One region of the Micromonospora sp. NPDC005205 genome, then DNA from elsewhere that is predicted to be linked to it. Evidence: riboswitches for the same ligand, from Rfam matches in the RefSeq annotation. Region 1 holds a riboswitch; the other holds the start of a gene.
The links. A riboswitch is a leader RNA that binds a small molecule or an ion and turns the genes downstream of it on or off. The one in region 1 is predicted to bind cobalamin.

Region 1 (4,209 bases):
GCTCCTCGCTGATCCGGGTGGACAGCTCGCGGGCGGCCGGCGAGTCGAACGGCAGCCGCAGCGCGAAGAAGGCGTCCTGAAGGCCCATCAGCCCGAGCCCGACGGGCCGCCAGCGGGGGTTGCTCGCCGCCGCCTGCGCGGTCGGGTAGTAGTTGATGTCGATGACCCGGTCGAGGAAGGTCACCGCGGTCCGCACCGTGGCGCGCAGCCGCTCCCAGTCGATGCCGTCGGCGGTGAGGTGGGCGGCGAGGTTCACCGAGCCGAGGTTGCACACGGCGGTCTCGGCGTCACTGGACACCTCGACGATCTCGGTGCAGAGGTTGGACAGGTGCACCACGTTGCCCGGTTCGGCGGTCTGGTTGCAGAGCCGGTTCGACGCGTCCTTGAAGGTCATCCAGCCGTTGCCGGTCTGGGCGAGGGTCCGCATCATCTTCCCGTACAGCTCGCGGGCCGGGACCTGCCGCACGTAGCGGCCCTGCGCCTCGGCCTGCCGGTACGCGGCGTCGAACCGCTCCCCCCACAGGTCGGGCAGCTCGGGCACCTCGTGCGGGTCGAACAGCGACCACAGCTCGTCGGCCTCGACCCGACGCATGAACTCGTCCGGCACCCAGTTGGCCAGGTTCAGGTTGTGGGTGCGGCGGGCGTCCTCGCCGGTGTTGTCCCGCAGTTGCAGGAACTCCTCGATGTCCGGGTGCCACGGCTCCAGGTAGACGCAGGCAGCGCCCTTGCGTCGGCCACCCTGGTTGACCGCGGCGACGCTCGCGTCCAGCGTGCGCAGCCACGGCACGATCCCGTTGGACTGCCCGTTCGTGCCCCGGATCAGCGCGCCCCGGGAGCGGACCCGGGAGTACGCGATGCCGATGCCCCCGGCGAACTTGGACAGGTTGGCGACCTGGGCGTACCGGGCGTAGATCGAGTCCAGCTCGTCGAGCGGGGAGTCGACCAGGTAGCAGGAGGACATCTGGGTGTGCCGGGTGCCGGAGTTGAACAAGGTCGGCGAGCTGGGCAGGTAGGCCAGGCTGGACATCAGCCGGTAGAAGTCGACCGCCTCGTCCGCCGTCCGGGACAGGCCGCAGGCCACCCGCAGCAGCCAGTACTGCGGGGTCTCCAGCACCAGTCGCCTGGTGGGGTGGCGCAACAGGTAGCGGTCGTACACCGTGCGCAGGCCGAAATACTCGAACCGGCGGTCGCCGTCCGGGTCGACGGCGTGGTCGAGCGTCGCGGCGTGTGCGGCGACGAACGCGGCGGTGTCGTCACCGATCAGGCCCTCGGCGTGGCCGACCCGGATCGCCGCGCTGAACGAGGTGATGCCCTGTCGCCGCACCTCCTTGTCGACGTAGCCGGCCAGCAGCCGCGCGGCCAGACGCGAGTACTGCGGCTCCTCACCGATCATCTCGGCGGCGGTCTGGATGGACAGCCGGTCGAGTTCGGCAGTGGTCGCGCCGTCGTAGAGGCCGCTGATGGTGCGGGTAGCCACCCGCAACGGGTCGACGTCGGTCAGGTCGTCGGCCCACCGCTCGACCGCCCGGACGATCTTGTTCACGTCCACGGGTTCGGTGCCGCCGTCGCGCTTGCGGACCTGCATCGGCGTCCGCCGCACTGTCGCGTCGCCTCTGGCCGGGACTACCTCGGTGACTGTCACCACTCGCTCCTCGGAGTTCGAGACCTGGTGGCCCGGACGCGAGGAGACAGACACCGACGGACGCCACGCCGGCACCGGCATGGGTCAGGTGGCGTCAGCCGTCCCACGCGGCCTCGGACCGCCGCCCACCCGGGTGCGGGTACGCGGCGCGCTGGCAGGTCTTCGGACTCGCGGGCACGACCGGGCTCGCCGGTCTCCTACTGGCCGTCGCTTCCCAGGCCGAATGGTGGCCCAGTGCTGATGACGGCTGTCGTTCCCACTCACCGCTGCGGGACAGTCCCGGATTTCCACCGGGTTCCCTGTTGCCTCGACCGCACTGGATGAGCGGCCGAACCAGCTGCGCTCGACACCATATATAGGGACGCAGTCGTTGTCACACCCCACATGTCGGTCTCGGGCGTGTCGACGGCGATGCGGTGACCACCGTCACCAACCCCCCGGGAGCACGCTGCGGCCGACCGACGCCGGGCACCGGAGACGAGGCTCTGCGCACGGTGTCGACATTCGACAAAGATTTGACGTATCGAGGCCACAGCACTGAGGACCAGGCCCATACGTGGCCGTCGATACCTCGCGGCGAGCCGGAACATCCGATCTCCAGGTCCGCCGCGCGCGGCACCTTCGCCCGCCAACCGGCATGATCGGAGTCAAGGCGGCTCGACCCGAGAGGGCAAACATCATATGTCTGCACGTCCGAGGTGATCGACAACGTTGACGCGCTGGAGCAGCCCTCCGTATACTCCCAGTGATCATCTGATCTTTAGCCTAGCCGGGCGAGGAGCGCATGCCGCAGATCACTGCCGTCACCGTCGAAGACGTCCGCTTCCCCACCTCCCTGACCGCTGACGGGTCAGACGCCATGAACAAGGACGGCGACTACTCGGCGGCCTACGTCGTCCTGCACACCGACGGCGTCGACGGCGTGGGCGCGCCACTCGCGGGGCACGGCCTGACCTTCACCATCGGCCGAGGCAACGACATCGTCGCGGCGGCGGCAGTCCACCAGGCACAGCTCCTCGTGGGCCAGGACGTGGCAACGATGGCAGCGGACATGGGCGCGGTCTACCGCCTGCTCACCTCCGACTCGCAACTGCGGTGGCTCGGCCCCGAGAAGGGCGTCGTCCACCTGTCCCTCGCCGCCGTGTTGAACGCGTCATGGGACCTGGTCGCCCGGGTCGCCGACAAGCCGCTGTGGCGGCTGCTCGTCGACATGACCCCCGAGCAACTCGTCGACATCGCTGACCTGCGCTACCTGTCCGACGCGCTGACCCGCGACGAGGCACTGGCCATCCTGCGGGCCAAGGAGAGCACGAAGGCCGCCCGCCTCGCCGAGCTCGACCGGACCGGCTACCCCGCCTACACCACCTCGGCGGGCTGGCTCGGCTACGGCGACGACAAGCTGCGCCGACTGTGCCAGGAGGCGGTCGACACCGGCTACGGCTACGTCAAGCTCAAGGTGGGCGCCAACCTCGACGACGACATCCGCCGATGCGCGATCGCGCGGGAGATCCTCGGCCCGGATCGCAACCTGATGATCGACGCCAACCAGGTGTGGGACGTCGGTCAGGCCATCGAGTGGGTCACCGCCCTCGCCCGCTTCACGCCACTGTGGATCGAGGAGCCGACCAGCCCCGACGACATCCTGGGCCACGCGGCCGTCCGCCGCGCCGTCGCTCCGATCGGCGTCGCCACCGGCGAACACTGCCACAACCGGGTGATGTTCAAGCAGCTCTTCCAGGCCGAGGCCATCGACTTCTGCCAGCTCGACACCGGCAGGTTGGCCAGCATCAACGAGATCGTCGCCGTGCTGCTGCTCGCCGCGAAGTTCAACGTCCCGGTGTGCCCGCACGCCGGTGGTGTCGGGCTGTGCGAGATGGTCCAACACGTGTCGGTGCTCGACTACGTCGCGATCTCGGGAGACCTCACCAACCGGGTCACCGAGTTCGTCGACCACCTGCACGAGCACTTCACCGATCCCTGCATCATCCGCGACACCGGTTCCGGCAGCGGATACGTCCTGCCCAGCCAGCCCGGCTACTCCACCCGGATGCGTCAGGAGTCGGTGGCGCTCTACCGGTTCCCCGACGGCCACTACTGGGCGGCGACAGACCCGACTACCGTGTCATCTCCGGAGGCGGCGTACGTGATCGCGGGTGGGAAGGCCACCCCCGCCGGCCGTTAGGGGGGGTCATGTCTCGCACCGACGAAGTGGTCAACGGCATCAAACGGATGATCCTCGAAGGGCAGTTCCGGCCCGGGGACCGGTTGCCCATCGAGAAGGACCTCGCCGAGCAGCTCGGCGTCTCGCGAGGTTCCCTGCGCGAGGGGATGTCGGCCCTGTCGATCCTGGGGATCGTCAACATCCGTCAGGGCGACGGCACCTACGTCACCAACCTCGACGCGCCACAGCTGCTGGCCCCGATGAATTTCGTGGTCGACTTCCAGGGCCAGGGCGACCCCCGGCACATCCACACCGTCCGCCGGCTGCTGGAGTGCGAGGCCGCCTGCCTGGCGGCGACCAGGATCACCGACGAGGCCCTGGCCCAGGCGGGTGACCTGCTCGAAGA
Region 2 (4,209 bases), on a different contig from region 1:
CGCGGCCGGCACGGCGCTGGGTCGCCGCTTACCGTCCGAGGTCTGCGTACCGCTGCCGGTCGCCGCGAGGCTCCTGTCTGCGTCGGTCCTGCCACCGACCGCTCTGCCGCCGCCGGTTCTGGCAGCGGCGGGCTTGCTACCGGCGCCCTTGGCGCCGGTGGCCTTGGCGCTGGCGATCCTGGTGCCGGCGGTCCTGGTCCCGGGACGGGTGCCGGCGCCGCGTCGAGCGGATGTCGCCGACGCGGTACGGCCCCGGCCGGCGGGTCTGCCGGTGGGGGTCGTCCGCCGACGCCAGACGACGAATCCGGCCGCCGCCGCCGCCACCGCGACCACCGCCAGGCCGACCCACGCGACCGCTCCGGGGCCGCTTTCGTCAGTCGATCCGGTCGGCGCAGCCGCTGCCGCGGACGGCGGAACCGCCGTCTCGGCCGCGACTGTCGGCACCGCCGACGCCTGCCCGGACGACCCGTGTTGCTCGGCGGTGGCCAACAGCGCCGGATCTGGCTGGGTCGACGGCGGGCTCCACCCCTTGGGCGCCGCCGTCACCGGCCCGTCGTAGCGGAAGGTCAAGGTGCCGCGTACGGGGTCCCCGTCCGAGGCGACCGACAGGTAGCTCACCGAGTACTGGCCCTTGGCTGGCAGGTGCGCGACCGCCACCGTCGCGGGGAACCCGGTTGTGTACTCGCGTGGCTCGAACTGGCCGTTGACCAGGAAGTACTCGCGCACCGGCTTGTCCAGCGGCTTCGGCTCCCCGTACGACCAGCCATTGTCGACCCGGATGCCACCCGGCGCGGTGATCGTGAAGAACGCGTTGGCAGCGGCCTTCTCGGTGAAGAACAGCTGCACCGACGTCAACGGCTCGCGCACGGTTGCGCCGCTCGCCGGTGTGGACATGGCGAGGGTCCCGTGAGCTGCGGCGGGCTGGGCGGACGCGAGGAGAGCGACCGCCGAGGCGAGGAGGAGCGCGAGGAGGCCCGAGACCACCCGCCCAGGAATCTGAGGGTGACGACGCATCTGAATATCCTCACTGGGCTGAGACTTTTTACAAGAGGTGACGAACTTTTTCCTCACATGGCTAAAGCCGAACACCTCCCGGGTGGTCGGCCGGGCTGAGGGGCCGTCGCCCCTGGCCAGCTATGCTCCCGGTGGCGCTGGTTCGCCCCGTCGTGACCGGCTGGGCGTCGTAAGAGGGAACCCGGTGGGAATCCGGGGCTGCCCCGCAGCGGTGAGTGGGAACGACCGCCGTCATCAGCACTGGGCCAGTGGCCTGGGAAGCGACGGCCAGTAGGGGACCGGCGTGGAGCCGGTCGGGCCCGCGAGTCCGAAGACCTGCCCGCGCCGCGTACACAACCGTGTGCGCTGCCGTCGGCCTCGCGGGTGGGCTGAGCGGGTGACGTGCCGGGCGGTGTGCGCCGGTGTGTCCTCGTCAGCGTGTGCCCGTGTTCCGGCGGTGTGGTTTCCCGAGGGACGGACTACCGCTGTGCACGACACCACCACGATCGCCGGCCGAGCGCCGTCGGCGTCGCACCTGACCCTGTCGCAGATCATGGACCAGCATCACACCAACCTGATGGGTACGGTCCACGGCGGCCGGATCCTCAATCTCATCGACTCGGTGGCCGGGGTGGTCGCCGCCCGCCACTCCGACGGGCCGGCGGTCACCGCCGCGATCGACGAGACCGCGTTCCTGCGCGCGGTGCGGGTCGGCGACGTCGTGCACGTCGACGCCCGGATCACCTGGGCCGGTCGCAGCTCGATGGAGGTGGCGGTCAAGGTGACCGCCGACCGGTGGGACCGGGCGGTGCCGCCCACCGACGTGGCCACCGCTCACCTGGTCATGGTCGCGATCGACGACGACGGCCAGCCTCGTACGGTGCCGCCGCTGCTACCGGAGACCGACGGTGACCGGCGGCGGTACCGCGAGGCGGAGATCCGCCGCAAGCACCGGCTGGCGCTGCGGCGCGCGCTGCTCGACGGTGCCGAAGACGACTGACCCGTGCGCGGTGCGCCCGTCGCGGCGCCGGCGCGGTCTGAGGAACGCCCCGCCGTCGATCTGGTCGGATGGGATGGCGTCCACGTCAAGTCCCGATCACGCAGAGTGTGGATGCTTATGTGCGCCGCGTTGTTGCGGGAGCTCGATGCCGCGGCGGCGGGTGCGTTCGGCGCGGATGAGGTCGGCCAGGTGGTTCAGAGTGCGGCCGGACAGCGCGACCCGTAGACGGGTGAGACAGCACAGTGAGGCTCCCGGTTGGGGCATCGGATCTTGGTCGCCTGCTGTCTTACCGGGAGCCGCGTCCTATCTCGACATACGCTGCCCGCCACCCATCGCGACCAGGCCCATCACGATGAAAAGCCCTCAATGCCTGACCCGCGCCATAACTCGCAACGCCGGTATATCGACGCCAGGCTATCGTGATCTGACCCCTGCAGCGACAGTGCGAAGGTGAGTCATGGACGTAGTCAGCACCACCGAGGTCCCGGTTGAAGACGGGTTCGCCTTCTGGCGCGAGGTGAACTCGAAGCTCTGGGTGCCCTACGATTTACGGTGTGAATCGCAGTGGGAGCCCGGATTTCGAGCTCAGGTCGGAATCAGCGAGTTCGGTCCCGTGCAGGCGACATTAATGACCACGATGCCGCACTCGGTCCACCGCACTCCCAAGCTCATTCGGCAGGCCGATCCCGAGGTGTTCAAGCTGGGCTGCCTTGTGCGCGGTGGCGGCATGATCACGCAAGACGGCCAGCGCACAGATTTCGGCGTGGGGGATCTGATTCTGTATGACACCTCCCGGCCCTACCTGGCCGAATTCAGCCCGGATGTGCCAGTTAGTCAGCTGCTGCTTCTGCGCTTCCCGCGTTTGTTACTGCCGTTGCCCCCTTGGGAGTTGCGGCGCCTGAGCGCAGTTCGCATCCCCGGCGCCCAAGGTATCGGCGCGTTATCTTCACAATTCCTGCTGCACCTTGCCCGGCACATGGACGAACTCAGTCCGTTGGACGCCGCCCAGCTGTCCACCCTCACCATTGACGTGTTGACAGCGGCACTGGCAAACGCGCTGGACGTCCAAAGTGCGGTGCCCTCCCACACCCGACGTCGAGCGTTGATGGCTCAGATCCACGCCTTCGTCCGAGAGAATCTCGGCGATCCGCGCCTGACACCGGACGCGATTGCCGCAGTGCATCACATCTCGTTGCGATACCTGCACAAGCTGTTCCACGAGGAAGGGCGCACGGTTGCCGGCTGGGTCCGCGAGCGTCGCCTGGAGCAGTGCCGACGCGACCTCGCCAACCCCCAACTAGGCGCGCGCCCGATCCACGCGATCGCCGCCCAGTGGGGGTTCACCAGCCCGGCGCACTTCAGCCAGGCGTTCCGCAACGCCTACGGTCTTTCGCCACGCCAGTTCCGCGAGCAGTACGCGAGAGTACGCGCAGACTAAAGACTTGTGCGCTCACCAGTAACGACAGACCCGGCTGTGTCCTGCACTCTTATCTTAGGAAGTCCGCTCAGTCAGGGTTGAATCTGATTCCGGCTTACAGAAGAAGATTCACTTGAGCGTGTTACATCGATCCGTGTTTTCGCGATGGAAGGAGCGCGAGGAAGTGCATCGATCACTTCATGCAGCCAGCAGCATCATCGAGGCCGCAGCGGCGGCTGACAGGAGACCATTGTGAAAATGGGGTACAGAACGGCGTTTCGGATCTCGGCAGTGACCGCGATCCTCGGCGCACTCACCCTGTCCGGGACCGTGGCACAGGCAAGTCCGGGCGCCAGCTCCCGCCTGTCCCAACCCGAAACCACCGCGGTTTCGGAGCAGGCCAAGCCCGGCAGCGAGGACGTCGCCGCGCAGGTTTGCGGCTACTACGAAGACGCGGTGACGGCCTGGTACAACCACTGCGGGAACACCCATGTGCTCATCTACGTCGACGCGACGTGGCCCCGCGACGACTGGACATGGTGCATCGGTCCGGGAACGTGGGACATCGGCGGCGCCAACGCCGTATCCAACGCGTGGTACTCGGGTCAAACTTGTTGAACGGCCGGCCAGGCGCTACCTGCGTTCGGTGTTCGCGGATCAGGCCAGCGAGGCAATTGAGGGCGCGGTCGGACAGGGGAATCGCGGCAGGGTAGACAACGGCGAGGCTTCCGGTTGGAGCATCGGATCCTGGGTGTCTTGCCGGGAGCCTCGCCCTACGTCGATCCCTGCCCCCACCCCA

Region 2: it holds a riboswitch for cobalamin, as region 1 does, so the genes downstream of both, ABZU43_RS10380 (acyl-CoA thioesterase) here and ABZU43_RS32055 (ribonucleoside-diphosphate reductase subunit alpha) in region 1, are expected to answer to the same signal.

Annotation. Positions count from the first base shown of each region.
Region 1 covers NZ_JBEXHV010000031.1:44,789-48,997, reverse strand. The annotation lists gene ABZU43_RS32055 (ribonucleoside-diphosphate reductase subunit alpha) at 1-1,585, opposite strand, end outside; cobalamin riboswitch at 1,778-1,995, opposite strand; gene ABZU43_RS32050 (enolase C-terminal domain-like protein) at 2,427-3,824, shown strand; gene ABZU43_RS32045 (FadR/GntR family transcriptional regulator) at 3,833-4,209, shown strand, end outside.
Region 2 covers NZ_JBEXHV010000004.1:132,654-136,862, reverse strand. The annotation lists gene ABZU43_RS10385 (copper resistance protein CopC) at 1-1,014, opposite strand, end outside; cobalamin riboswitch at 1,136-1,352, shown strand; gene ABZU43_RS10380 (acyl-CoA thioesterase) at 1,481-1,993, shown strand; gene ABZU43_RS10375 (helix-turn-helix domain-containing protein) at 2,451-3,431, shown strand; gene ABZU43_RS10370 (DUF6355 family natural product biosynthesis protein) at 3,702-4,028, shown strand.